DNA from 3 places in the Protofrankia sp. Cr2 genome. Region 3 is predicted to be linked to each of the others. Evidence: riboswitches for the same ligand, from Rfam matches in the RefSeq annotation. Region 3 holds a riboswitch; each other region holds the start of a gene.
The links. Region 3 has a riboswitch for cobalamin ahead of U9978_RS15045 (VWA domain-containing protein). Riboswitches for the same ligand answer to the same signal wherever they lie in the genome.

Region 1: another riboswitch for cobalamin. It lies ahead of bluB (5,6-dimethylbenzimidazole synthase); the one in region 3 lies ahead of U9978_RS15045 (VWA domain-containing protein).
Region 2: another riboswitch for cobalamin. It lies ahead of U9978_RS19380 (CbtB domain-containing protein); the one in region 3 lies ahead of U9978_RS15045 (VWA domain-containing protein).

Annotation. Positions count from the first base shown of each region.
Region 1 covers NZ_CAUVXG010000073.1:2,812-12,390, forward strand. The annotation lists gene U9978_RS21700 (efflux RND transporter permease subunit) at 1-1,473, opposite strand, end outside; gene U9978_RS21705 (hypothetical protein) at 1,486-2,118, opposite strand; gene U9978_RS21710 (iron-containing redox enzyme family protein) at 2,108-2,875, opposite strand; gene U9978_RS21715 (hypothetical protein) at 3,376-4,641, shown strand; gene U9978_RS21720 (HAMP domain-containing sensor histidine kinase) at 4,608-6,101, opposite strand; gene U9978_RS21725 (malonic semialdehyde reductase) at 6,459-7,073, shown strand; gene bluB (5,6-dimethylbenzimidazole synthase) at 7,228-7,848, opposite strand; cobalamin riboswitch at 7,885-8,086, opposite strand; gene U9978_RS21735 (FHA domain-containing protein) at 8,184-8,825, opposite strand; gene U9978_RS21740 (flavin reductase family protein) at 9,078-9,579, opposite strand, start outside.
Region 2 covers NZ_CAUVXG010000053.1:125-9,703, forward strand. The annotation lists gene U9978_RS19350 (ABC transporter ATP-binding protein) at 1-887, shown strand, start outside; gene U9978_RS19355 (ABC transporter permease) at 884-1,690, shown strand; gene U9978_RS19360 (ABC transporter permease) at 1,683-2,567, shown strand; gene U9978_RS19365 (AbrB/MazE/SpoVT family DNA-binding domain-containing protein) at 2,601-2,855, shown strand; gene U9978_RS19370 (PIN domain-containing protein) at 2,843-3,259, shown strand; gene U9978_RS19375 (CbtA family protein) at 3,220-3,972, opposite strand; gene U9978_RS19380 (CbtB domain-containing protein) at 3,985-4,206, opposite strand; cobalamin riboswitch at 4,251-4,378, opposite strand; gene U9978_RS19385 (YccF domain-containing protein) at 4,474-4,893, opposite strand; gene U9978_RS19390 (SnoaL-like polyketide cyclase) at 5,280-5,933, shown strand; gene U9978_RS19395 (cytochrome P450) at 6,030-7,250, opposite strand; gene hisH (imidazole glycerol phosphate synthase subunit HisH) at 7,477-8,085, opposite strand; gene hisB (imidazoleglycerol-phosphate dehydratase HisB) at 8,129-8,716, opposite strand; gene U9978_RS19410 (histidinol-phosphate transaminase) at 8,722-9,579, opposite strand, start outside.
Region 3 covers NZ_CAUVXG010000031.1:33,738-43,316, forward strand. The annotation lists gene cobI (precorrin-2 C(20)-methyltransferase) at 1-659, opposite strand, end outside; gene U9978_RS15035 (cobyrinate a,c-diamide synthase) at 656-2,113, opposite strand; gene cobO (cob(I)yrinic acid a,c-diamide adenosyltransferase) at 2,107-2,712, opposite strand; gene U9978_RS15045 (VWA domain-containing protein) at 2,715-4,814, opposite strand; cobalamin riboswitch at 4,947-5,074, opposite strand; gene U9978_RS15050 (hypothetical protein) at 5,355-6,062, shown strand; gene U9978_RS15055 (glycosyltransferase family 2 protein) at 6,125-7,033, shown strand; gene U9978_RS15060 (glycosyltransferase family 2 protein) at 7,150-8,130, shown strand; gene U9978_RS15065 (polysaccharide deacetylase family protein) at 8,214-8,963, shown strand; gene U9978_RS15070 (glycosyltransferase family 2 protein) at 8,960-9,579, shown strand, end outside.

The DNA of each region.
Region 1 (9,579 bases), on a different contig from region 3:
GTTCACCAGCGAGGCAAGCTGCCGCTCGGTGCCGACAACCGTGCCGGACCGTGGCCTGACCCACAGGACCGGGCCGAGGAATCCCGCGAACTGATGCTCGTAGGTGAATTGGGCGACTACCGCGGGATGACTAGCAGGTAGCTCTTCATTGACTTTCTGGTCGATCGACAGACCGGATGCGCCGACAATTCCCAGGGCTGTGGTGCCCAGCACGAAGCCGAGAACGACTGTGCCGGGGCGGCGTTGCAGCAATCCGTCGGCGCGGTGCAGCATTGCGACCGTCCAGGACGTGGTGTGTTGGCGGAACGCCTGCGGCGGAGCGTTGCGGTAGAATACGTGAATAAGCGACGGTACGGTCAGCCAGTTGGCAACATAGACGATCATTACGCCAAGTGCCGTGGACAGCCCGAACGACGAGATCGCCTTCATGTCCGCCGTGAGAAGCGCGCCGAATCCCACCATGGTCGCCAGGCCGGTCATGAATGCAGGCCAGGCCAGGATCGTGAATGCTTCGCGGTTCGCCGTGATGTGATCCCGTCCTGCCTCGCGCCGCCGGCGGTACTCCTGCTGGTGGTGCAGGGCCTCCGCGATGCCGACGATCAGGACCAGAGTCAGGACCTGGCTGTTGACGATGGAGAAGGGTTGCCCGAGCACCGTCATGACACCGAGGACCAGCGGTACCGACAGGGTGACGCCGGCAAGGCACGTCACGACGTCCCGGAGCCGGCGGAAATAGACGAACAGGATCACCAACATCACCGCGAGCAGAACCGCGATGCTGCGCAGTACGCTGACCAGCACTTCGTGGGCGTAGACCTGTTCGACCTCGGGATAGCCGGTGATGCGGGTCGCGATACCGGTCTGCCGCGACCAGTCGTGCACTGTGGCGCGGAACTGCTTCACCGCGGCACGCCAGTGGGAGAAATCGCTGTTGGCGATGTCGAGCGCGACGGTGACCGCGACCTGTCGGTTGTCGTCGCCGAAGATGATCCGCCGGGCTGACGGTGCATGCAGCACCGGCTCGATGACCGCTCGCTGCTCAGCAGGTGTGTGCGCATTGCTCAGGTCGGCGGCGACGCCGGCCGGATGCAGCCGGCCCGAGGCGTCGAAGAACGGGAACGTCAACGGCTCCCGCACCGTGACAAAGTGCGGCAGGTTGCGCAATCGGTCCGCAAGTTCGTGGGTCCGGGCCAGCGTGCCCGGGTCCCCGGTGTCACCGACGTCCGCGATCGCGACAAGGTCGTTGAATCCCAGGTCGCCGAAATCCTTCTCGAACGCCGCTGTCCGTGCCAACTGCTGTTGATTGCCGGTGAATACCGGACGGAACGACATGTCCATCCGCATGTTGAGTGTGCCGACTGCGCCGGCGAGGACGCCGAGGACGAGGCAGACCAGAACGAGCGGGCGGCGGCGCGCCAACGTGTCGTAGATACGACCGGCGCGTACGCCACCCGGGATTCCTGCCGCTGACACCCACTCGCTCCCTTAGCTGTTCGGCCCGGCGGTGCCCAGGCGGATCGCCGCCCCGGCCTCGGCGTGGCTCATCCCCAACTGGTCCATACCGATGCGGGCGCAGTCGTCGTAGCGGCCGAGAATAATACTGTGCCGACCCGGGCGCCCCGGAACGGCACAGGTCTCGCCGGTATCCTCCGCGCCGATCAGACGGAATATCTTCAGCATCTTCGGGAGGCAGTAGGCTACGTAACGCCGGTGCTGGGTGTGCTCCAGCAGCCACATCGAGCCTAAGGCCAGCACCATGAGCGAATAGCGGACGGACTGGGGCGAGCGTGCCGCGGCCATCCGGCCGACCTCGGAGTCCGAACCCCAGTCGGGCAGGTTCGGCGAAACCCCGAGTATGTCCGAGCTGTCGGACGGATACGGTTGTGAACGTGCGGTGGCAACGGGGACGCCGTCGCGCAGCAGGAGCATGACGTGGCTATTTGCGTCGCGGTGGTGTTCCAGACCGTCGCTGAACATGACGCTGCGTCGTTCGAGGAAGACCTCGTTCCGAAAATCGCGGGCGAGTTGCAGCTCGCTGTCGGAGCTGGCGCGGATCAGTTGGATACCGGCCGTCGATGATATCGGTGATATGGATGATATCGGCGAATCAGTGAGCACGGCTGGACTCCCGCGGCGATGCGTTGCTGCGACGGCGTGTCCATTCCGCGTAGGACTGCTCCAGCAGGGACGTGGTCAGCCAGAGTGTGGTGACCGCGACGCGATGTACTGCATCAGCCTGCTCGCGAGAGGTCACCGCATGGCGGATCGCGTGCTGTACCTCGGCCGCATGCTTGGAGTCGATCTCCGAGTGCGCCACGAAGAAGGCCATGTCGCGATCGCTCAGGCCGAGCGATTCCCGGGCCTTCACCAGCACCGGGCTGATGTGATCGTATACCGTTTCGGCCCAGTAGGAGTAGCCCAGGCGGGAAACCGGGCTTTCGCGTAGCACGACACCGTAGAGGTACTGGATGAGTGCGTCGGTCGCCGGCAGCGGCGCTTCGTCGACAGGTTCGTCCGGGCCGATCAGGCCGACCGCGCGCAGATCGTGCAGAACCAGTTTCTCGTGGCCGAGTTCCTCCCTGGCATGGCTGTAGACGAAGCGCAGCAGACCGATCTGTTCCGGCTCGGCGCGAAGGGCCGCGACCGCTTGGTTGATCGAATTATGCCGGGTGTAGTGGTAGATCTGGATCATTATGATTCGGTACAGCTCACGGTCGAAGCCGTGTGCCGTGACATGCTGCCAGAAAGCGCCTTTTCGGGCCTGTGCCCACTGGTCGCTGATCGAGGTGTTCAGGCGGGCGAAAAGTTCGTCGTGTATCGCATTCGGGACGACATCTTCGGGCGTGTCCACTGCGTCAAGGATGTCCTGGATCATTACTACCCCCATATAGGCGGATGAATGAGATCAACATGAATCTACAATGGCTGCCCGGAATATTGCACCCCTGATCGTGTGTCAAAAACCCGACAGATCGATCATGTAAGAAATCTACGACAGAATCGATGTCCGAAGGGAATCTACGGGTTTCCCGGTTCTCCGTCCACCCGCACCGCCGTCAATGTTCGTCAGGATTCAGGAGTCGTTCTGGATCTTCTACCCGGTTCGCCACGCCCAGGGCCTGCCTGCTCCGGGACCGGCGCCGGCAGCCGACGGACGGCGAGCGGACCCGTCACCGGACCCGTCAGCGGACCGGGACCGTCACAAAATGGAAAGATCGTCGGAATCTGCTTCACATCAGGCTCTGACCTGGTTCACATGTCGGGCGGGTCTCCTTGGCGCCAGACGCGGTCCAACGGATGGATCCGCTCTGTCGGTTGGGAGTACGTCACATGCGTAGACCGAGATTGACAGATCGCTCGGTGGACGATCGCTCGATGACAGGACGGAGGAGATTTCGGGCGCTGCCGTTGGTGGCGATGTCCGTGCTTGTGCCGTTTGCGGGAAGCGCATTCGCGGTGTCCGCGCTTCCCGCAAACGCGGCACCGTCCGGACCGCCCAGGACGCCTGACTGCGCCTGGCGGGTGGAAGCCTCGCCGGAGACGGTCAACGCGGGTCTGCTGGACAGCGACGCCGTGTACTGGGTCATGCCGTTCGCCGTCCAGAAGGATCTCAACATCGTGCTGTCGGGTACGTACGCGGATGCGCGTTACACATCCCTGACGGTGTACGACAACAGCTTCGCACCCTTCACCACGTCCAATGGTGTCATTTCGGAACTGACTGACTACCACATCGCGCCAGACGCGGGCAGCCTCAACCCGTGGCAGGTGCCGGCATCCCCGGGTGGTCACTTCACTGTTACTCTCCGCCCCGACGCAGCCCCGGGTCAGACCAACGTCCTCCCGCTTGCCCCTGAGGGCACCTCGGCGGGCCGGGCCGGGTATCTCATCTACCGGGTCTACCTGCCCACGGGTGGTGACCATGCGGTGTCGCTTCCCGGTGTGGCTTTCGAGCAGGACGGCACCACGGTGAACGTCCCGCTCTGCGCGCCCGGCTCGCAAGCCGGCGCCACGCCCGACATGGTGGCCGGCATGTCGGCGGCTGCCACGACGAGCGGAGATCTGCAGTTCGCCCGCGGGACGTCGAGCAACGGCTCATTGTTCCCCAACCCTGACAATGCCTATCTGGAAGCCTCGGTGACGCCGCCCGGCGGCGCCAACGTGGTCGTTGTCCGGGCCAAGGCACCTACCACGCCTGGTGGGGAGCATCCGGCGCCATGGCCGTCGGCGGCGAACCTGCGCTACTGGTCCCTGTGCGCGGACCTCCCGACACTGCCGCTGCCCGTGGTTGTGAACACGCTGCCCGACGGCACCGTTGACTACGGTTGCCGGGCGGACGAGGTCACGGCGCTCGACTCGACCGGCTACTACACGTTCGTCCTGGGTACCGAGGCGCAGCGGGCCGCAATCGACGGCATTCCCGGAGCGACGTTCGTACCCTTTTCCACGGACAATCCGACGACGCCGCACGTGCTGCTGCTGCGCAACCTTCTCGGTAATTTCCCGTATGCCGTCCAGAATGTTCCACCTGACAACAACCCGGCATCGGCCGCGGCGGTCATGGGGAGCTACTACCCACAGGCCGCGCTCTGCCCGCTGTCGACTCTTCAGGCCGGCGGTCCGGCGGCCTGCCTGTCGTAATTGACACTGCCGAGCCCTCCCGTGGGTGGACCGGGCGATTCCGGTTCACCCACCGGGAGAAAGAGCCGGACGGTGGTCCCGATGCCGGGAGCGGAATGTACGTCAGCGGTGCCACCGTGCGCCGCCGCGACGGCCGCGACGATGGACATGCCCAGACCGCTGCCGCCGTGGATCCGATCGCGGCTCCCCGATGCCCGCCAGAAGCGGTCGAATATCCGTTCAGCCGATTCCTGCGGCATGCCCGGCCCGAAGTCGCGGATCTCAAGCTGCACGCGGGTGCTGTCACGAGTAAGTTTTGCCTCGACACGGGCCGTCACCGGCGTATGGACCCGCACGTTCGACAGGAGGTTCCCGACCACCTGGCGCAGGGCGTCGGCGTCCCCGACCATCATGCACCGGTCCGGACAGGTCACTTCGATGGGACGGTCCGGCTCCACGGCGGCCGCATCGGCGACCGCGTCCCGCAGCACGGCGGACAGGTCCACGTTGGAGCGGTCCAGCGGCCGGTGCTCGTCGAGGTGGGCCAGATAGAGCATGTCGTCGACCAGCGCGCTCATCCGGGCGCTCTCCTCCTGGACGCGGCGCAGCGCATCGTCCACACCCGTCGGTGGGACGACACCCTGGCGCATCAGGTCGACATAACCGCGAATGGACGTCAGCGGAGTCCGCAGCTCATGGGAGGCATCGGCGACGAACCGCTGCAGCCGTTCCTGAGAGCGGCCCCGTTCCTCGAACGCCGACTGGATCTGACCAAGCATGATGTTGAGCGCGGCGGCGAGCCGACTGACCTCGCTGCGCACCGGCGAGTCGGGCACGCGCCGGGACAGGTCCCCGCCGGCGATTGCGGCGGCGGTCTCCGCGACGTCCCGCAACGGCCGCAGGCCACGGCCGAGTAGCAGCCACGCCGAGATGCCCGCGCCGGCAAGGACTGCGAGGCCGGCAATGAGCTCTATGCCGGCCAGTCGGGCGACGGTCGCGGTTACCGGGCGCAGTGGAACGGCGACCAAATCGGTCCCACCTTCAGCGGGTAGCACCCCGACGACCGCCCGGAAGCGCTTGCCGCCGTTGACGATGTTGAACGGAGCTCCGGATGCCGCCCGGGCGTCGAGGTCGATGACGGTGTTGATGAGCGGACCGGACGGTGCGGGTCCGCTGCCGCTCCCCGTGATGACCATGACCGAACCGTCGCGCCTGCGTAGTTCCACCACGTAGTCGGTCGGGGCGATCGCACGCTGCAGGTTTTCAGCGCTGATCACCGGTGCCATTCGGGCCAGTAAAACGCTACGGGCTGTCACAATGTTCTGGGCGCCACGTAGCTGATCGTCCGTCTGTTCGAAGAGATAGGTACGCAGCGCGAAAATGCTGATGGTGGCGGTCGTGGCCAACCCCAGCATGAGCAGGGCCAGCAAGCCGAACATCAGCCGGGTCCGCAGCGCGACCCCTCGATCTGGGTTGCTCATCGGCGCTGGACCGCCGCCGTGCCGGCTGGACGCATCGGTGGACCACCTTCGGGCTGGTTGACCGTCCGGGTGCGGGCGGGTGACCACATGGGCCTTGGCCAGGGTAAACATTTCGAGCGCTTTCCACCGGATCGACGCCGCCCGTGGTAACAGCCCGTGGTACCCGTACCGGCCGGGAACAGACCTGGAGGCGCAGCTCACATCGGATGCGGGATGTCGGCAGCATAGTTGTCTGTTCAATTAAGAGCCTGGGGCCAAAGGGCGCGCGACGATCGTCAGATCGCGCGCCCGGAGGCCGCAGTCCCCGGAGTGCTCATGGCAACCATCCGACTATCAGGAGTCCCGACTTCCATGACCATCACCGATATCGTTACCGGCGAAGATGCCCTGCTACTAGACGCTGCCGCCGCGGATCTGTTGTTCCATACGGCCCGGACTGCGAACACGTTCAGCGACGATCCGGTGTCCGACGAGCAGGTCCGTGCCATCTATGAGTTGATCAAATGGGCGCCGACCAGTATGAACGCGCAGCCGCTGCGGATCATCCTGGTCCGTTCGCCGGAGGCGCGGGAACGGCTGGTACGGCATCTCAGCCCGGGTAACCAGGCGAAGACGCGGTCTGCGCCGCTCGTGGCCATCGTGGCCGCGGATGTCGACTTCCACGAGAACCTCCCGCAGATCTTCCCGCATCTGCCGAACGCCAGGGACTTCTTCACCGAACCGGTTGCTCGCGAGCAGACGGCCCGCTTCAACGCCGGCCTGCAGATCGGCTACTTCATCCTGGGTATCCGCGCCGCTGGGCTCGCGGCCGGCCCGATGACGGGACTGGACGTCACCGCCGTCGACAAGGAGTTCTTCGCCGACCAGCCGTTGCGGACACTCGCAGTCATCAACATCGGCAGGCCCGGGGAGAACCCGTGGTTCGACCGCAGCCCACGGCTGGACTACGAGCAGGTCGTCTCCGTCCTCTGAAGCCGGTGCTGTGAAGCCGGTGCTGTGAAGCCGGTGCTGTGAAGCAACCCTGAAACAGGTTCTGAGACGGCCGCTACGGGCGCGTCCCGGAGGGTCGCTGATGATCGGCCACCTGCGTTTGAAGGTGGCCGATCATCGATTCCTGACCGGCTGGCTACCACATCTCGTGATGGACCGCCTGAGGCAGAGCGCGCCGGTAGGCCCAGTTGTGCCGTTCCAGGTCAGGGACGGTCTCATGATGTGTGACAGGCCCCAGACACAACCACGCGACCGGCCGGATGTCGTCGGGAATCCCGAGCATGTTCCGAACGGCCTGTTCACGGTAGAAGGACACCCAGCCGACGCCGATGCCTTCGGCGGTCGCGGCCAGCCACAGGTTCTCGATGGCCAGACATACGGAATACAGCCCGGCATCCGCGATGGAGTGTCGTCCCAGGACGGCTGGTGCGCCGCGCAGCGGATCGTATGTCACCACGACGGCCAGCGTGGACTCCATAACGCCGTCGATCTTGATCCGGCTGAAACGGGTGGCTTGGTCCGCGGTCAGCGTCGCGGCGAAGATCGCTTGTTCATGCCTGACATGATCATGAAAGGTTTTCCGGGTCCGAACGTTTTCGATCAGGATGAAGTCCCATGGCTGACTCAGGCCGACGCTGGGGGCGGCATGGGCCGCCGCGAGCACACGGTCCAGGACGTCAGTCGGGATCGGTGCTCCGGTGAACTGGGCACGCACGTCACGGCGTTTTTTGATCACATCGTAGATGTCTACGGACATGGCGAGGCTCCCGCGCTCCGACCACCCGACCATCGGCGGGTGGCACACATGCGAGGCCGGTCTTCGGACTCTCGGATCAACGCCTGGCCGCCCGGCCTTCCCAGGCCAGGTGGCCCAGTGGCTGCGCCTGCGCGCGTGGACGGTGACTCCCCGATGACCGCGGCGGGCCCGTGCCGGACTCTCACCGGCTTCCCGATTCTCCCTGGTCTCCCAGGGCACCTCGCGAAGGATGCCGCCACGATCATCGCACACGCGAGGCTCGGCCTGCCCGTGGAACGCCTGAAGTCGTCGGGTGACGGGGTTGGGGGGGTGGCGTGGTGAGCCAGCTGCGACGATCAATGTTCCCGTTCGGACACCAACCCGGCCTGGAAAGCCAGCTCGACAAGCTTCATCCGCTTCTGGTTCTGCGGCAGTTCTTCCACTCCGAACTTGCGAAACAATGTCCGTAGGTGAGTCTTGACCGCCTCGACACTGAAGAACAGCTCGTCGGCGATCTGCCGATTTGTTGCGGGGGTCGTGTAGGGGGTTCGCTCCTGGTACGGGCGACACAGGGATTCCAGGACCAGCAGCTGGGTCGACGACAGGGAGCGCAGGGTCACGATATTGTTCACGTCTTGGGTCTCTATCGCGCCACGGCCGGCGGCTGCGCGGCCGAAGCGGTTGTCACGATAAGTCAGCGAGGTCGAACCGACGAGAATAACGTCGCCGTCCTCGAGTCGGCGCCGTCCGACGAGCCGTTCCCCGTTCACAAAGGTGCCGTTACGGGACAACCCTCCGTCGATCAGTATCCAGTTGGTTCCAATCTGTTGGAACTGTGCATGCAGGCGAGAGACCTTGCTGTCCCACGCCAGCCTGACGTCGCTACCAGGACCGCGGCCGACCGTCACACCCACGGCCGCGGTCAGGTTCACCACCTGTTGTTTCCCGGTGCCGTCGCGGTAGAACAGGAAGATGTCAGCGGAGGAGTCACCATCCACGTTTCACACATCCAACGTGGCGCGCCGGCCGAATCCGCGAGGATCTGCGATGAGCCGATCAGGCATGACGCCGGACGCCTTTCATTACGAGTTTCATTCGTCGGATCGTATGGTACCGCGGCCCATGGGTCGGTGATGCGATGTGGCGAAGTTGATTCCTTCTGTTCGTATTCCCCATGATATTTCGACCAATATTCTATGCGTTATGAAAAATGCATATAAGTGCCGTACGTCCCCTGCCCGGACGGAACGCTACATATCCGGGTCTTCGCAGTCCTGCCGTCCGGGCGAAATGGATTGAAAGCGTCCGTCGTGCCACAGCAGCGGTCGACCGTGGCCCCGATAGAGCCCGATGACGGACCCGACGAGGATGGTGTGATCGCCACCAGGATGCAGGGCGTGCACCGTGCAGGTGGTCCACGCGAGCGCGTCGTCGAGTACGGGCACCTCGTGGACGATCTGGTGGGACACGTCGGTGAAACGGTCTGCCGAGGGCTGGGCGGCGAAGCCGGTGGCCAGCTCGACGCCTGTCGCGTCGAGCATGTTGATGGAGAACCGACCGGCCTGGCAGATCTCCACCAGGGTGGCTGAGCGGTTGCCGACGCAGGCAAGCACGAGCAGTGGATCGAGGGAGAGCGAGGTGACAGCACTCGCGGTCATGCCGCTGGGGCCGGCCGGTGTCACCGTGGCGAGCACCGTGACACCGGCGGCAAGCTGGGCGAAAACCGAACGGAACAGCTGTCGGGCCTGCTCG
Region 2 (9,579 bases), on a different contig from region 3:
TGACCTTTCGCATCCGGGCCGGGGAGATGGTCGGCTACCTGGGCCCGAACGGCGCCGGAAAGTCCACGACCATCAAGATGCTGATCGGGATCCTGGTGCCCAGCGCCGGTCGGTTACGGGTCGGCGGGCTCGATCCGTCGCGGCAGCGGATGGAGCTCGCGCGCCGAATCGGGGTGGTCTTCGGGCAGCGCACCACGCTCTGGTGGGACCTGCCGTTGCGCGACAGCTTCAACCTGCTTCGGCGTATCTACCATGTGCCGCCGACCCGGTTCCGCGAGAATTTCGACCGTTTCGTCGACCTCCTGGAACTGGCACCGTTCCTTGACACTCCCGTCCGCCAGCTTTCACTCGGCCAGCGCATGCGGGGCGATCTCACCGCCGCTCTGCTGCACGACCCGGAAATCATCTATCTTGATGAACCGACAATCGGGCTCGATGTCGTGTCCAAGGCCGCGGTACGCGAATTCCTGGGCGACATCAACCGTGAACACGGGACAACGGTGCTGCTTACGACCCACGACATGACCGACATCGAGCAGCTGTGCCGGCGGGTGCTGGTCATCGACCACGGCCGGCTCGGCTTCGACGGACTGTTGACCGACCTACGCGCCCAGATCGGTGGAGAACGCACCCTGGTCGTCGACCTTGCCGGGCCACACCCGCCGATCGACATCGCCGGCGCCCGCGTGGTGCGGGTCGACGGGCCACGCCAGTGGTTGGCGTTCCCCGCAGCCACAAGCGCGGCGCCGCTGGTCGCCGCGGTGGCCAGCAGATACCCCCTGATGGACCTGTCGATTCGCGAGCCTGCGATCGAGGACATCATCGCCGAGCTCTACACGTCGGGCGCGGGCGGGCCGCCGCTGCCCCACCAGACCGACTCACGATGACAGCCCACCTCGCCACCTACCTGACCGTCGCCCGATGCAGCGCCCGCCGCTATGCCGGCTATCGGGCCGCGACCGCCGCCGGGGCGTTCACCAACACCGTTTTCGGGATCATCCGTGCCTACGTACTGCTCCAGGTATGGCACCAGCGGCCCGGCCTTGGTGGGTACGACACCGCCGGGGTGGTCACGTTCGTCTTCCTCGGGCAGGCACTGATCACATCCATGGCGCTGTTCGGCGGTGGGATCGAGCTGCCCGAGCGCATCCGGTCCGGCGCCGTGGCCATGGACATGGCCAGGCCGGTCAGCTTCCAGACCTGGTGGCTGGCGGACGACGCCGGGCGCGGCGCCATCCAACTGCTCCTCCGCGGAGTGCCGCCGATGGCGGTCGCCGCAGCGTTGTTCGACCTGCGCATCCCCACCGCTCCAGGCATCTGGGGGCTGTTCGTCGTGTCCCTCGTGTTGGGCTTCCTGGTCAGCTTCGGGCTGCGCTACCTGATCGCCCTCGCCTCGTTCTGGCTTCTCGACCAGCGAGGTCTGGAAAGTGCCTACAGCCTGTGCACGGTGTTCTTTTCCGGCGTCGCCGTTCCTCTTACCATCATGCCCGGGACGCTGCGGGGCCTGGCCCAGGTACTGCCGTTCGCCGCCATGATGGCGGTGCCGGCGGATGTGTTCCTGGGCAGTCGGACAGACCTGTCGGTGCTCACGGGACTCGCCTTCCAGGCCGGGTGGGCCGCCGTGCTCCTCGCGACCGGCCGGCTGCTCACCGCCCGAGCCACCCGGAAGCTGGTGATCCAGGGTGGCTGACATCGCCGACGCCGACGCCGACGCCGACGCCGGAACCGGAACCGGAACCGGAACCGGAAAGGCATGCCATAACCGCTTTGAAGCGGTACGCCATTACCGCCTGTTCGCCGCCATGTGGACGCGGGCGGCCTGGCAGTATCGCGCGTCGGTGGCGCTCCTGGCGGTCGGGCAGTTTCTCTCGACCGGCCTGGATCTCGCGGTGATCGGGGTGCTGTTCGCGAACGTGCCGCGGCTCGCCGACTTCGACTTCGCCGAGGTGGCCTTCCTCTATGGAACGTCCTCCACCTCGTTCGCGCTGTCCAACATGCTGTTCGGGTCGATGGAGCGGATCGGCGAACGCATCCGGGACGGCAGCCTGGATGTGATGCTGGTCCGGCCGGTCGGACTGCTCGTACAGGTCGCCACAGACGGCTTTTCGCCACGTCGACTCGGTGGCCTCGCTCAGGGCATCGGGGTACTCGGGCTTGCGATCGCCAGGCTGGACGTTGCGTGGAACCCGGGCCGGGCGCTGCTCGTAGCTGTGATGGTGATAACCGGTGTCGGTCTGTTCAGCGCAATCTGGATCGCCGGCGCGGCGTTCCAGTTCGTCGTCCAACAGGCAGCCGAGGCGATGAACGCGGTTACCTACGGTGGGAATTTTCTGACCCAGTATCCGATGTCCTTGTATGGACGACACGGCATGCAGACGCTGACCTTCATCGTTCCGCTGGCGTTCCTGAACTGGCAACCCGCACTGTACGTCCTCGCGAAGCCGGACCCGCTCGGTCTGCCGACCGCGTTCCGGTTCGCCTCGCCGCTGGTCGCCGGTGTCGGGCTTGTGCTCGCCGCCGGGGCCTGGCGCACCGGGCTGCGGCACTACCGCTCCACCGGCAGCTGATCATCCTATCGGCGGTGATGGTAGACTCAAACCATGATCATAACCATTGACATGGCAGGCCGACTGGTAGTGCCCAAAGCCCTGCGCGAGCGCATGGGCCTGAAACCAGGCACCCAGATCGAGGTTGAAGAACACAACGGCGAACTCACGTTGCGACCGGTCGGGCCGAGGGCCGTCGCCGTCGAACGGGACGGCCGTACCGTTCTCACGACCGGTACACCCACCCCACTCCTGGAGCACGTCGACCTACTTCGCATGATCGACGAGTCACGCGGATGGCCTCGTTGATCACAACAGCCGATACGAGTGTGGTCGTGCCAGCCCTTGCGGACTGGCATCCCGAACACAAGAGGTCACTCGATCTCGTACGGAACGTCCGGCAGCTACCCGGACATGTTCTGATCGAGACGGTTTCCGTGCTCACCAGGATTCAGTGCGGGGTCGCCACCCCGGCTGCCGACGTCGTGCTTGCGCTGGCGCAGGACTTTCCTGACGAACCACTCGTACTCAGCCCGGCCGAGTACCGGCGGCTCCTCACCACCTTCGCCGCCACCGGAATCACAGGCGGGCAGGTGTACGACGCCTTAGTGGGGATGAGCGCCGCGGCTGCCGGTGCACGCTTGTTGACAGCTGACCGCCGTGCCCTGCCCACCTATGCCGCAGTGGGAGCCACCGCGGAACTCGTCTTCTGATCACTGCGCGCCGAACGGACCGCACGGTCGGTCAGCGCCCCGAACAGCAAGCCGATCGTGGTCCACAGCGACACCTGAATCGCCAGGGATGCGATACGGAACCGCCACAGCACATCGGCGGGAAATCCCTGCGGGGTCTCGTGCACCGGTGGCAGGAGGTAATAAGCCAACCCGACGACCACCAGACCACCGGCCATGGCGAGCAACGCCGCATCCCAGGCGCCGAACCTCGCCGCGAGCCGGCGAGCCGTCACAGCGCCACCGATGACCACGGCCAGTGAGATCAGCATCATCGTGAAGTACAGGCTCGTGCGCTCACCGATGGTGTCGGAGTTACCGATGGACGGCGGATTGGCCGGGTACTTCAGGTCAGGCAGCAGGTACATTCCCACGAAACCCGCAAGCGCCACGAACGCCGCCGTCCCCCGCGCACCCAGACCGCCGAGGCGGCCCTGCACACCGGCGTAGGCGAGAGCGAACAACCCGCCGATTGCGACGCCGAACACCAACAGGCCGGTGAACAGACCGATGGTGCTCTGAACCGTACGGGAGACCAGTTCCGTGCCGTGAACGCCCTCGGCGGCGTCCCGCGCCGACTCGAAGGCGATCGCGTGGCCGACCTGGCTCTCCCCGAGCACCTTGGCGACGACGAAGGCGCACAGGGCGGCGAGCGCGCCGACCAGCATTCCACGGGTCAACAGTGCGCGAACCATCACCGACCCCGCTCAGTGACAGGCAAAACCGAGCAGGTGACGAGCGTCGTGCACGAACTCATGGACATAACTACCGCCCACGAGCGACACGGCGCCCTGCTCCGCACCGACGAAGTACAGCAGCAGCAGCGCCAGGACCGAACCGAAAATCGCAAACGGGGCCAGCTCACTCAAAGGGATCGTCGGCAGCGCCGGACGGGCGACCGGAGCATCGCCAGTCGCTGGATACGCCATTGCATGGGCCATTGCGGGACCTCCACAGGAATCACGCGTTCCACTCGGCAGGGCATGTCCGGCGCTGGGTCTGGCTTCCGACGTCGCTCCTTGGGCGGGCCGGTCACAGTGGCGCGACCGTGCCGGATTCACACCGGCTTCCACCGCTCGGACACCAATGAGACAACCAGCAGCCAACCCCTCGCGTCAAGCAGTACCGGTTACTCATCTCACCGGGTGCGCAGAGGACCAGCTGAACCGAAGGGCTACGTCACCTGTGGACAGCCCTCACCTGTAGACCGATGCCGCGACCGGGATGGCCGGATCAAGGTCCCGGAGGGGAACCACCCGCCGACCCAGTGGCGCGATGGCCAGCGGAATCATCTTGAACGACGCCACGCCGAACGGGATGCCGATGATCGTCAGGCAGAGTACCAAACCAAAGATCAAATGACTGAGCACGAGCCACCACCCGGCGATCAGGAACCACAGCAGGTTGACCAGGAAGACCGCCACGGGCGCGTCACCCGGCTGGTCGACCACGACCCGGCCGAACGGCCAGACGACGTAGCCCGCCAACCTGAACGCCGCGACCCCGAACGGGATCGTCACAATCAGCAGGCAGCACACGATCCCGGCGAGTAGATAGCCTACGGCCAGCTCGAACCCGGCGAACAACAGCCATAGCACATTCCCCACGATCCGCATGGCGTCTTCCTACCCGGCTGAACGGCCAGGATCCCGGTTCACGCTCGACCCGGATCCGAGGGGACTGGATCGCCGGCATCTCGCGGGCCGCACGACCCTTCACGCCCTGGCCCTTCGACAAGGGCCTCTCCGGCACGCTCTACCCCCGACATTCAGGTATATCCATATGTTCGGCTGATTCAGGACCTTCGTCCTGTTTTCTGCTACCCTCACGGGTAGTAGCCTGATCGGGACGGAGGACGCAGGATGCATGCTCCAAGCCCCACAACGCCGCGCCCCCGTTGCCGGCCGCTCTGGGCAGCACCGCTCCCATCCGTTCCGGAAATTTTCCCCGGACGGCACTCGACGCATCCTGGACTTGACCCGACGACAGGAGGAGCAACGCGATGAACGACGAGAAGGCCGAAGACCAGCCGCTGCACGTGCAGGGCCGGGACGCGGTCATCGCCGGTTCCGCTGGAGTACGGTGGCGCGACGGCGAACCGCCCGACTATCATCTGTCAAAAGAGACAATGCCCCAGGAGCGTACCCACGAACACGCCAAGGGCTCCCTGGCCGACATCGTCGAGCGTGTGGTCCAGGTCTTCGAAATGGAGGTCTCCCACAAGAAAGATCCGGCCCAGTGGGTCAGTATGGTCACCGATCAATTCCGTACCCGCGTCAACGGCGGTCCCTGGGCAAACAGTCAGGACCTTGTCGAAAGAGGCAGCTACAACATCCTCATCGGCGAGAACCCCTATTACTCGGCGAGCGACGAGACGTTCGAGTCCTCCCATCAAATCTTCCTCAAGGCCCTTCCGGGCGGCTTCTTCTGGGAGGTCCTGGAGGTCTACTCACCACCGCCTGTGATCACTTTCAAATGGCGTCACTGGGGTACCTTCAGCGGACCGTACAAGGGGTTCGACCCGACCGGCGAACGCGTCGAGATGTTCGGGGTCAGCGTGGCGCGTGTCGCTGACGACCTCAGGCTGCTCGAAGTCGAACACTTCTACGACAACAGCGGCTTCCTCGGCCAGCTTGCCGGCACACGCTCCGCGTGAAATCGGGGGCGCGGCTCTCCGCCACGTCAGCCGCGCCAACCAACAGACCAACAGCAGGAGCCGCCAGGAACAGCCTGAGAGCGCCCGGCCAGAACGTCAACGTGTGACCGGGAGATAGCTCCAGCCACGTTGCACGAAGGTGGGACGCCGGACGGGGGTCCCAGCGAAAGAAAGCGCGGGAAAGCGCGCCATCAGGCTGCGCACGGCTATCGCCAGCTCCACCCGGGCCAGCGGCGCCCCTACGCAGAAGTGGACGCCACCGCCGAAGGCGACGTGCGGATTCGGTTCCCGGCCGACGTCGAACTCATCGGCCCGTTCGAAAACCTCGGGGTCGCGATTGGCCGAGCCGAGCAGGGCCGCGATCCGCTCCCCCGTCCGCACAACCACCCCCCCGATCTCCACGTCGGCCATGGCCGTCCGTTCGAAAAGGTGCAGCGGCGAGTCGAAGCGGAGGAATTCCTCCGTCGCGGTGGCGGCCAGTTCCGCTGGCCGCTCAACCAACCGCCGCTGTTGCTCGGGGTGGCTCAGCAACGCGACCATCCCGTTGCCGAGGCAGTTGACGCTGGCCTCGTGCCCGGCGTTGAGCAGTACCACGACCGTGGCAACCAGCTCATCCTCGGTCAACCGGTCACCCTCCTGTTCCGCCTGAACGAGATGGGTGATCAGGTCGTCGTGCGGGCAGCGGAGGCGCTCGGTGGCAAGGGCGCGCACGTAGGCACCGAACTGGGCGGCAGCCTCCCGGGCCGCGGCCTCCTGCGCGGGACTGCGCCCGTATTCGTTCATCTTCACCAGATCCGCCGACCACGGACGCAGCAGATGCCGGTCGCTGTCGGGAATACCGAGTAGTTCCGCGATGACCATCACCGGGAGCGGTTCGGCGAACTCCGCGATCAGGTCGAAGGGTTGCCCGTCCTGCGTCCTCGCCGCGACGCCGTCGAGCAGGACCTGGCACAGCTCGTGGATGTGCGGCCGCAGCCGCTCGATGTTGCCTCGGGCGAACGCCTTGCCCAGTAGCCCACGCAACCGGGTGTGCTTCGGTGGCTCACATCCCAGGACGGAGTCCCGCTCCAGCTTGTTGAAGCCGGCCCAGAGGTCCTCGGGCAGGCGTGGGTGGTAGATCCGGCCCAGTCCGCGGTGGCGCACCACCGCGTCGGCGTCACGGTACCTGGCCGCCAGCCACATCCCGAGCTCGTCGCTCCACACCGGCCGGCCGGCCGCCCGAAGCTCCGCGAAGACCGGGTACGGGTCACGGACAAGATCAGGACTACGTGGATCGAAACGACCTGCGTGACCGTCGACCCGACGGGACGGGACCACCGCGCGCTCCATTCCGTGGCGGACACCCCCACCCCACCATGGAACCAGTACAGCTCGGCGCACAGCCGGCAGACCCGGCCCTATCCTGCGGCGTGGCCTGCGTAGTTGATCACTTCGGTCATACGCGATCATGGTCTTTTCGCGCGCCCGGAGGCCCCAACCGAGCTAACCTGGCCAAAGGGTGCGCGATCATGGTCTTTTCGCGCGCCCGGAGGCCCCAACCGAGCTAACTCAGCGTGCGTAGCCAGTTGGCGAGCAGGTGGATACCGGCGTCGCCGGACTTCTCCGGATGAAACTGGGTGGCGCACAGCGGACCTCGCTCCACGGCGGCGGCAAAAGGCTCACCGTGCTCGGCCACGGTGTCCCCGGGCTCCGCCTTGGCCGCATACGAGTGGACGAAGTAGAACCGGGTATCCGCCGGCAACCCGTCGAACAGTACCGTGTCGGCCGGCGGGGCCACCGTGTTCCACCCCATGTGCGGAAGGATCGGCGCGTCCAGACGCCGAACCTCCCCGGTGAGCACGCCGAGGCCGGGAGTCCGCACCCCGTGTTCATCCCCCAGGTCGTAGAGGACCTGCATGCCCACGCAGATTCCGAGGACCGGCTGCCCGCGGGTGATCCGTCCGCGGATGACGGCCGCCCCGCCGACCGCGGCGATTCCGGCCATGCATGCGGCAAAAGCGCCCACCCCGGGCACCACGAGCCCGTCCGCGGCCCCGCCTGCGGCCAGATCGGACGTCACCGTCACGTCTGCGCCGACCCGGGCGAGCGCCCGCTGCGCACTGCGCAGGTTCCCCGATCCGTAGTCCAGGACGACCACCCGCGGACCGGTCACCGCCACGACCGGCACAAACCTCGACAGCGAGCGTCCGCCCCGGTCACAGCACACCCTTGGTGGATGGCACGCCAGCCACCCGCCCGTCGAGGGCGACCGCGTCCCGTAGTGCCCGCGCCACGGCCTTGAACTGTGCCTCGACCACGTGGTGGGCGTTGCGGCCCGACAGCACCCGCACGTGCAACGCGATCCGCGCGGACGCCGCTATCGACTCGAACACGTGGCGGGTCAGCGTCGTGTCGTAGGTGCCGATGAGCTCGATCAACTCCGGCTCGACGACCACGCAGTACGGCCGGCCGGACAGGTCCACCGCCGCCTGCACCAACGCTTCGTCCAGCGGTACCAGCGCGTCACCGAACCGCCGGATCCCGGTCTTGTCGCCGAGTGCCTCGCGCAACGCCTCACCGAACGCGATCGCGGTGTCCTCGACCGTGTGGTGGGCGTCGACGTGCAGGTCGCCGCGGGTGCGCACGGTCAGGTCGAAGCCGCCGTGCTTGCCGAGCTGGCTGACCATGTGGTCGAAAAACGGGACGTCGGTGAACGACGACGACACGCCGGTGCCGTCGAGGTCCAGCTCGACGACGACATGTGATTCCAAGGTCTTGCGTTCGATCCGGGCGGTGCGGCCCATGGTCGTCATTCCTTCCCGGAATCCGGCGACTGAAGATCGGAGCACGCCGGCGTCGGCGTCGGCGTCATCGTCGGGTCGGCCAGCAGCACGCGGGTGGCAGCGAGGAATGCGTCAACCTCACTGGGCAGCCCGGCGGTGACCCGCAACCAGCCGGGCAAGCCGACATCCCGGACGAGGACGCCCGCGTCGAGCAGTGCCTGCCACACGGCGCGCTGATCGGGGAACCGTCCGAACAGCACGAAGTTCGCGTCGCTGGGAGCCACCGCGCAACCGAGCCCGGTCAGCTCGGTCACGATCCGGTCCCGTTGCGCCTTCACCGCCTCGACCGTGCCGAGCAGCTCGTCGGCATGCGCGAGCGCCGTACGCGCGACCGCCTGGGTGAAGGTCGACAGATGGTACGGCAGCCGCACCAGTTGCAACGCGTCGATGACAGCCGGCTGCGCGGCGAGGTAACCGACCCGGGCGCCGGCCAGTGCGAACGCCTTGCTCATCGTCCGTGTCACCACCAGCCGCGGCGCTGCGGGCAGCAGCGTGAGCGCGCTGGGGACCCCGGCCCGCCGGAACTCCGCGTATGCCTCATCCACGACGACCATGCCGGTACCCGTCTCGCCGACGGCATCACATGCGGCGGTCACCACATCGGTCGGCAGCGCGGTGCCGGTGGGGTTGTTCGGTGAGGTGAGGAAGACCAGGGACGGCCGATGCCGGCGGATCGCCTGCGCCACCGCGGCCGGAGCGAGGGTGAAGTCGACTTCGCGGGGCTCACCGACCCAGCCGGTCGCGGTCGCCATCGCGATGAGCCGGTGCATCGTGTAGGACGGCTCGAACCCGAGCGCGACCCGCCCGGGGCCACCGAACGCCTG
Region 3 (9,579 bases):
AGGATGTCGAGGACCCGCGGCAGCGCCCGGCCGCCCTTGTACGCGATGACCGTGTCGTGGTCGGCCACGGCTCGCCGGTAGGCGTCCACCCCGGCGGTCAGCGGCAGCAGCGCCACCGTTTCGGTGCCCACCGCCAGCACCGTGCCGGACCGGGCGGCGAGATCCTGCAGCGCCATGATGCCGGGAACGGTCTCGACGACGACGTCGGGTAGCAGTGCGCGCACCCGGGCGGCCAGCGTGGTGAAGGTCGAGTAGACGTTCGGGTCGCCGATCGTGGCGAACGCGACGCCTCCCCCCTGGCTGTCCCCCGGGCTCCCTCCCCGGTGGCTCCCCGCATGCGTGCGCAGCGCCTGCGCAACCACTTCCGCCGGGGTGTCGTAGTCGGCGTCGCCGGTCATCCGGAACGGCAGGCGGCGAATCCGGTCATGGGTGACGTGGGCGCGCACGGTCGCCTCGGCTCGCCCCGGCGGCGGCGTTCCCTCGCTCACCGGGACGAACACGACATCGGCCCGCTCCAGGACACCGACCGCCTTGACCGTGATCAGGTCCGGATCGCCGGGACCCACACCGACCCCGATCAGACGGCGGCCCGCCCGTATGCGGTTGCTCGCCGGAGCAGGCTGCGCGCCCAGCCCGCCTGTCCTGTCCATCCCGCCTATGCCGTCCATTGCGGCCCTCTCGCCTGCCGTGCCGCCGCGACGAACCGCGCGGCCACGCCGGGTACACCCGCCCAGTGCAGATGCAGGTAGGACGCGTGTACCCCGCCGTGCACGAAGCCTTCGGTCCGCTCGTCGCGCTCGTCGCCTGCTGGGCGGCCGTCGATCTGCCAGGCAGAGCGGACCGTCCGGTGCTGCGTGGTCAGTACCGATGTGCGGTGGAACTCGTGCGCGGTCACCGGGGTGCCGGCTTCGGCGATCGGGCTGTCGCAGGCGGCCACGGCCCGGCGGTAACCAAGGGTGAGCCGAGGGCCCATAGCGGTGTCGACGTCGAGAACCCCGCACATCGGATGCCCGTCCAGGGATCGGGCGAGGTACAGCAGGCCCGCGCACTCGGCGCTGACCGGCGCGCCCCTTCCCGCCAGTGCCGCCACGTCGGCGCGCAGGGCCGCATTCGCAGCGAGTTCGGGTGCGTGTTCCTCCGGGAATCCCCCACCGATGATCAACCCGTCGCAGCCTGTTGGAAGATTCTCGTCACGCAACGGATCGACGGTGACCACCTCTGCTCCCGCGGCGCGCAGCAGCTCGGCCTGCTCGGCGTAACCGAAAGTGAACGCCGGCCCGCCCGTGACCGCGATCCGCACCGGCCGGCCCACCGCCGATATCGCAGGCACCGCCGGCTCAACGTCATGAATCATGTCGAATGGCGACCAGGGCGCCACGGTCAGTGCCGATGCCGACCGGGCGAGGGCGAGCACGGCATCAAGATCGCATGATGCGGCGACCAGCGTGCCGAGCGCGGCGACAACCTCGGCCGCCGCGGACGCGCGTTCGGCCGCGGGCACCAGCCCGAGATGCCGGGACGGCACCGCGGCCCGATCGTCGCGGCGCAGCACACCCAGCACGGTGACGCCGAGACCCGCGACCGCGTCCCGCAACAACCGTTCGTGGCCGGGCGAACCGACCCGGTTGAACACCACTCCGCCCAGGCGCACCCGCTCGTCCCAGGTGGCGAAGCCGTGCACGGTCGCGGCCACCGAACGGCCGACCGCGGACGCGTCGACCACCAGCACGACCGGGGCGCCGGTCAGCCGGGCTACATGGGCGGCCGAGGCGAAGTCGGCGGGCTGACCGGCTTCGGGCACCGACACCCCGTCGAACAGGCCCATCACGCCTTCCACGATGGCGATGTCGGCGTTGCGCGCACCGTGGGCAAGCAGCGGTGCGATCCGATGCTCCCCGCACAGCACGGCGTCGAGGTTGCGGCCGGGGCGCCTGCTGGCGATGGTGTGATAGGTCGGGTCGATGTAGTCGGGCCCGACCTTGTGCGGGGACACCCGCAGGCCGCGGGCGGTGAACGCGGCCATCAGCCCGGTCGCCACCGTGGTCTTGCCGGCGCCGCTGGCCGGGGCGGCGATCACCAGCCGTGGTGGCAGCGGGACCGGCGGGGCTACCATTCGATCCCCCGTTGGCCCTTCTGCCCGGCGTCCATCGGATGCTTCACCTTGGTCATCTCGGTGACCAGGTCGGCGGCGTCGATCAGCGCGGGCGGGGCGGCGCGCCCGGTGACGACGACATGCTGGCGTCCCGGACGGGTACGCAGCACCTCGATGACCTCGTCGGTGTCGATCCATCCCCACTTCAGCGGGTAGGTCAGCTCGTCGAGGACGTAGAGCCGGTAGGTCTGGGCGGCCAGGTCCCGGCGGATCTGCGCCCAGCCCTCCCGGGCGGCCTCGGCGGGGTCGGCGGCGGGGTCGATCCGGGCCTGCACCCAGCTCCATCCCTCGCCCATCTTGTGCCAGGCGATGTCCCCGCCCTCACCGCCGGCGGCCAGGGTGCGCAGTGCCCGTTCCTCCCCGATTCGCCATTTCGCGGACTTGACGAACTGGAACACCCCGACGTCCCAGCCCTGCGCCCAGCCGCGCAGCGCGAGCCCGAACGCCGCGGTCGACTTCCCCTTGCCCTCACCGGTGTGGACGATCAGCAGCGCTCGGTCCCGGCGCGCCCGGGTCGTCAGGCCGTCGTCGGGCACCATGGCGGGTTGTCCCTGTGGCATGGCTAGGCAGCCCTGCGCCGGCTGGTCGCGTGGCCGCTCGCGCGGTTGGTCGCGGCTGCCAGTGCGTCGATCGGGATGGTCGTGCCGCCGAGCGCGGTCGCGAGACGGCCGGCCAGACCCAGGCGCACGTGCCCGCTCTCGCAGTCGACGACGATGCTCGCCAGGCCGCTACGAGCCAACGCCCGCGCGGGGGTGAGCGGGTCCGGCCCGGCGGTGGCGCGGCCGTCGGTGACGACGATCAGCAGCGGACGCCGGTCCGGGTCGCGGCGGCGTTCGGCCGCGAGGACCTCGCCGGCGCGGGTCAACCCGGCTGCCAGCGGGGTCCGCCCGCCGGTCGGCAGGGACGCGAGTCGCGCCGCGCCCACCTCCACACTCGATGTCGGGGGGAGGACGAGATCGGCGCCGGAACCCCTGAAAATGATCATTCCGACTCGGTCGCGGCGCTGGTAGGCGTCGAGCAGGAGGGACAGCACGGCGGTGGTGACGGTACGCATGCGGGCGCGGGCGGCCATCGACCCGCTGGCGTCCACCAGGAACAGGACCAGGTTGCCCTCACGTCCCGCCCGGACCGCGCCGCGCCGGTCGGAGGGACGCAGCGCCAGCCCCGGGCCGACGCGCCCGCGGGCGTGCTGCCAGGGCGCGGCTGCCCGCAGGGTCGCCAGCAGGTGCAGGCCGGGCGCGTCCGGGGAGCTGGTGACGACCGCGCCGTGCGAGGTGCGGGCGCGTGAGCGGCGGCCGGGCGCACCCAGCGGTGTTCCGGTGTCGGGGATCTCCAGCCGGCGTGGGCGGAACGATGGGCCGGGCGTGCCTGCACGTCGCTCCTGGCGCTCCTGCCCCTGCCCCGCCGTGGCGCGGTGTTCCCCGGCATCCTGTTCCGGGGCATCGTGTTCCGCGGAACGCGGGGATGGGACGACGTCCGGCTCGGCCGTGCGTTCCGATGTCGTTTCCGGCTCGCTGGATGCCGGCCCGCCGCCAACACGGCCGCCGTCTCCCCCGCGTCCACCACCGCCCTTGGTCGGCGGGGGGCGATCCGGGTCCATGTCCGGATCCATGTCCGGGTCCATGTCCGGGTCAAGGTCGGGGTCCGGACCGGTGGGGGACTCGTCCAACGCCTTGGTCAGAGTGTCTTCGTCCAGGCCAGGCGCGTCGAACGGGCCACGGCGGCAGCGGTGCGGCAGGGCCAGGCGGGCGGCGCGGCGGACGTCGTCGGCGTCCACGGTCTCCCGACCCTCCCAGGCGGCCAGCGCGATCGCGGTGCGGGCCACGACCACATCCGCGCGCATCCCGTCCACGTCGAACGCCGCACAGACCGCGGTGACCTGGCGCAGTGCGGAGTCGGGCAGTTCGACAGCGGGCAGCCGGTCGCGGGCGGTGGCGATCCGGGCGGCCAGTGCGGTCTCCTGCACCGCCCAGCGGGCGGCGAAGGCGTCGGGGTCGGCGTCGTAGGCCAGCCGGCGGCGCACCACCTCGGCTCGCACCGGCGGCTGTCGGCTGGCTGCGACCTCGACGGTCAGCCCGAAGCGGTCCAGCAACTGCGGGCGCAGTTCACCTTCTTCGGGGTTCATCGTCCCGACCAGCAGGAAGCGGGCGGCATGGCGCACCGACACCCCGTCGCGTTCGACGTGGGCGACACCGAGGGCGGCCGCGTCCAACAGCAGGTCCACGAGATGGTCGTGCAGGAGGTTGACCTCGTCGACGTAGAGCAGGCCGCGATGGGCGGCGGCGAGCAGCCCCGGCCGCAGCGACGTGATGCCTTCGGCGAGCGCCCGGTCGAGGTCGATCGCCCCGGTGACCCTGTCCTCGGAGGCGCCGACCGGCAGCTCCACCAGACGTGCCGCCCGGGTGATCGGCCGGGCCTCCGGTGGATGCGGGCCGTCCGGGCAGTCGGGGTCGGCATCGGCCGGGTCGCAGGAGAACCGACAGCCGGTCACCACGGTCACCGGCGGGAGCAGTGCGGCAAGACCGCGTACCGCCGTCGACTTGGCGGTGCCCTTCTCCCCGCGGACGAGCAGCCCGCCGATCGCCGGTGACACCGCGTTGAGGATGAGGGCGAGCCGCAGGTCGTCCATGCCCACCACCGCGGACAACGGGTAGGCCGTCATCGTGCCCTGTGCCGCTGTGCGCTGGACTCCGTATCGATCACGATTCGGCCGATCATGAGCCGGCAGGCGTGCGTTGACATACCGCGGTCCTCCCTCGGGTTTCCTCGCCCTCGGTAACGGTGCGGACGGCCGGAGTATCCTGACTTCCGGATCAGCGCGCCCCCTCGGCCTTCCAACCACTCTCGCGGCCGTGACGTACGGTGAGGGGTTGCTCCCCGGTGACAGTGGCGGGACCGCGCCGGATTCCCACCGGCTTCCTCCACTGCCGTCGCGCTCCTCAGCATGGCACACCAGGCCACCCGCAAGCCCACCTTCGCGAGCGCCGTGGTCGGCTCGTGACGGAAACCGGCGGTGACCCGCGGTGACCCGCGTCCGGCGTAGACAAGTTACTGCCCACGTGGGGATGCCATACGCAGTCGGCGACATACGGTCGATTGCAAGCGACCGAATGGCTCGGCGACGTCATGCGGCGAGTCGGGACGGCCTGGCGCTCTCGCCCGTGGCCGATCGCGTGTCAACACCAGGGCGAAAGGATGATTTATGACCGCCGACAGCCAGCTGACCGTCCTCTCAAACTATGACATCCTCAAGCGCACCCTCCACAAGGACGGAATTTCCTTTGTTCTGCAAGCCGGTGCCAGGTACGCGCGGGGTGTTTGGTTCGACAGCCGGCACGGCACCCGGACGTCGACGCGTATCGCTCTCACGGAGAAGCTCACCATAGCCGGCGACCGGGAAACCGGTCACGATCTGGTGCCAATGCCGGTCGGTCCCTTCTACGACGCACTCAGAAAGTTTCACGTGCCAACCGAAGGAACATTCATCGACTTCGGTGCCGGAAATGCACGAGTGCTTCTCCTGGCCGCCGAGTTCGGATTCAGAAGCGTTGTCGGCGTCGAATTCGCGAAGGAACTGTGCGAGCTCGGCGAGGAGAATATAGCTGCCTATAGGAAGCGCCGGGGAGACGGCCTCGAAGCGCGTATGGTGTGTATCGATGCGGCGCTGTACGAGATTCAACCGGATGAGCGGGTCTTCTTCTTCTTCAATCCTTTCGACGCCGATGTTCTCAGGCCGGTCATCGCCAACATCGAACGTTCTGTCGCAGTCCGTCCGCGCGATGCCTGGATCATTTACAGCAAGCCCCGGCACGAGGAAGTACTGGAGTCTCTTCCCAACTGCTGGGAGAAGGCAGGTGAGACCACCTACCGTGGATTCAGCCGCATCATCGCCTATCGTTCCAGGCCCTGACCGGAGTGGCGCAAACTACTATGGTCCGCTTTCAAAAGGTCCAGTACGGAGAATCACCTGAAATGTCAGAATCCGCCAGGTTGGATGGCTCACCCAGCGTCAGCGTGGTAATTCCTACCCTCAACGAGGCGCAAAACCTGCCGCACGTCTTCCCGCGCCTGCCCGACGACGCCGAGATCATTGTCGTCGACGGTCGTTCCAGTGACGGCACTGTTGACGTCGCCCGCTCGCTACGGCCCGACGCCGTCATCGTGAACCAGACCCGGCGTGGCAAGGGAAATGCGGTGGCGTGTGGCTGTGCAGCGGCGACCGGTGACGTCGTTGTGATGCTCGACGCGGATGGGTCAGCGGACCCGGCCGAGATCCCCCAGTTTGTCCGGGCGCTCACCGCGGGCGCCGACTTCGCCAGGGGATCGCGTTTTCTCCCCCGCGCCGGGAGCAGCGACATCACACCACTGCGCCGGGCCGGAAACCGGTGGCTCAACGCTCTGGCCAACATCGCGGTCCACGCCCGTTTCACCGATCTCTGCTATGGCTACAATGCGTTCTGGCGACAATGTATACCGGCGTTCGGGCTTGATCCCGGTGAGCGCGACCAGAAGCTCTCCTGGGGGGACGGTTTCGAGGTGGAGACACTGATCAGCATTCGGACCGTCCAAGCCGGTTTCCGCGTCGTCGAGGTGCCCAGCTTCGAGCACCGGCGTCTGCACGGTTCAAGCAAACTCCACCCGGTGTCCGACGGCCTTCGTGTATTGTTCGTGATCATAAAAGAATGCGGGTGGTCCGGCAGGCGACGGTCGCGGTCCAGAATGCTGTCCGTGTCAGCACCGTCGGTCGGTTTCAGACACGTCGCCGGGGCCGACGGACACGGTCTCGATCCACGGACCGAAGAGGCTCGCCGGCCGCTCGACGCGGCGTCCCGCGAGGCCACCGGAGCTGTGGCGGCGCTGAACGGCCGGCCCATCCGGTGAGAAACTGTGTTGCCATCGGACAAAGTCCGCGATGAACAGTGGCCGTGAACGGCGTGCGTCGGAATCAATTCGCTTTCCCGGGCGTGTGGCCTCGAACCTGTGAAGGAGAGAAATCCGTGACCAACCTCCGGTTGGAATTCCCCGCCCCCGCCCGCGTCACGCCACAACGGCGGCTTCCGCCGACTGCATCGGTTGTCATCTGCGTATTTACCGAGCGGCGTTGGAACGATATTCTTGCCGCGCTTACCAGCGTCCGGAGTCAACACCGTCGGCCGGAAGAGATCATCGTTGTGGTGGACCACAACGACGCACTGCTCCAGCGCAGCCGGGATTTTTTCACGAATGTGACGGTGCTGGCGAACCGCGGCGCACGCGGGCTCAGCGGCGCACGAAACACGGGCGTTCACGTCGCCTCCGGCGATGTTGTGGTCTTTCTCGATGATGATGCCCGGGCGCATCCGCAATGGCTGGAACGCCTGCTGATCCCCTACGCGGACCCAGCGGTACAGGGCGTCGGTGGCCTGGTGGTCGCAGACTGGCCGACCGACCGTCCCGGGTGGTTCCCGCCCGAGTTCGACTGGGTGGTCGGCTGTAGTTATGTGGGTCTGCCCACCAGCCGCCATCCGATCCGTAATCCGATCGGCGCGGCCATGTCGGTCCGAAGGTCGGCGTTCGCGCAGGCCGGTGGCTTCACCGACGGTGTCGGGCGGGTCGGCGACAACACATCGGGCTGTGACGAGACCGAGTTTTTCATCCGCCTCCGCCGAAAACTGCCGGACGCTTCCGTCGTGTATGAGCCGAGGGCGATCGTCGATCATCGTGTCACCCCGGAACGGACGTCGTTCGCGTATTTCCGTCGCCGGTGCTATGCGGAGGGGTCGTCCACGGCACTCGTCGCCCGCATGGTCGGCAGTCGGGAAGCTCTCTCGACCGAACGTCGGTACGTGCGACGTACGCTGCCCCGTGCGGTCGCCGGTAACCTGCGCAAACCCGGTCAGTGGCCGCGTGCCGGAGCACTGATGTTCGGTCTTGTCGTCACGGCCGCCGGCTACGTACGCCGGCGAAGTATTTTCTCGATCTTGGACATAACAGCCTGATGACGTTCCTGCTGTATCCCATGGAGCCGCGATGGTTCTGTCATCTCAGTTGCTTCCATAATCTCAGTTGTATGGGAGATGTGATGATTCCGATCCTGCTTTACCATTCGGTAGCGGCCGAGCCACCGCCGGGAATGGCCCGCTGGACTGTGTCACCACAGCGTTTCGCGCAGGATGTCGCGATGATGGCCGAATCCGGCCGGACCGCCCTGACCGTCTCGGAGTTCGCGCTGAAGCTGGCTGCCGGGAAACTGTCCGAGCAGGCGCTCGTCGTGACCCTCGATGACGGGTTCGCGGACAACGTCGAAGCCGTCCACCAGCTGGTGGACGGGGGCTTTACGCCAACGGTCTTCGTGACCACCTCGTGGATCGGGCATGAAGGAATGCTGACCGTCCGGGACCTACACAAGATCATAAATCTGGGTGCCGAAATCGGCGCACACAGCCACACCCACCGACGCCTCGACGAGCTTTCCACGATGCATCTCGAGGATGAGATAGCTGGTTCCGCAGCGAGTCTGTCCGCCCTTACGGGAATCCCCTGCCGGTCCTTTGCATACCCGCACGGGAACTTTAGCGCGGCCGTCCGCAACGCCGTGATCAATGCTGGTTACGAATCGGCGTGTGCAGTGAAGAACGCAATGTCCGGTCCTGCTGACGATCGCTATGGAATCTCGCGAATGACAGTTCAGCGGAGCGTCTCGAAGGAGCATTTCCAGGAATGGCTTCAAGGCCGTGGCAGGACTGCCCCCAGACATGATCTCCTGCGTACCAGGGCATTTCGGGTAGCGCGCCGCAGCCGGGCCGGACTGATGACCGGGGTGCATCGGTGAGCGGGCCCGATCAGACCCTCGGTGTCCCTCCGGCGCTGCCAGTCGCCATGCGCCGTCGCCTGCTGTTGGCGGAGGCCGCGGGTTACGCGGCGGGTCCGGGCTCGTACCTGTTGGGCCGGTGGCGGATGAGTCATGCCCGTCGATCGGCACCGCGGTCCGGCGGCGGCCGGTCCCAGCAACAGGACGAACCGATCGTCTCCGGTCTGACTTCTGATGGCCCCGGCCCAGAAGAGGCCCATGCACGAAAGGCGGCCGGTATCTGGTGCGGACAACTTGAACTGTCGGCACCAGATACGTTGCCGAGCCATCCCCGTCGCGGGGATGGTGACCCTTACGCGCAGGCACGAGTTCTGCTGCGCCTGCACGGCGAGGCGGTCGGATACGTTTCTGTCGGCCTCGGTCCGGCCGGGCTGGATCGCGCTCGGGTGCTCGCCGCGGCCAACGCGGACGTGGTCGCCCGTGTGCGGGGTCATCTCGCTGCCGACGGACTGCTCGACGAGCGCGATCTGGGCCGCGGCCTCGACGCGGCCGGGCTTGTCGCCGTTGGGCACGTGAAACAGCCGACCTCCGGTGGGTTTCCCGCCACTCTATGCGGCGCACGCGCCGACAAGGATGT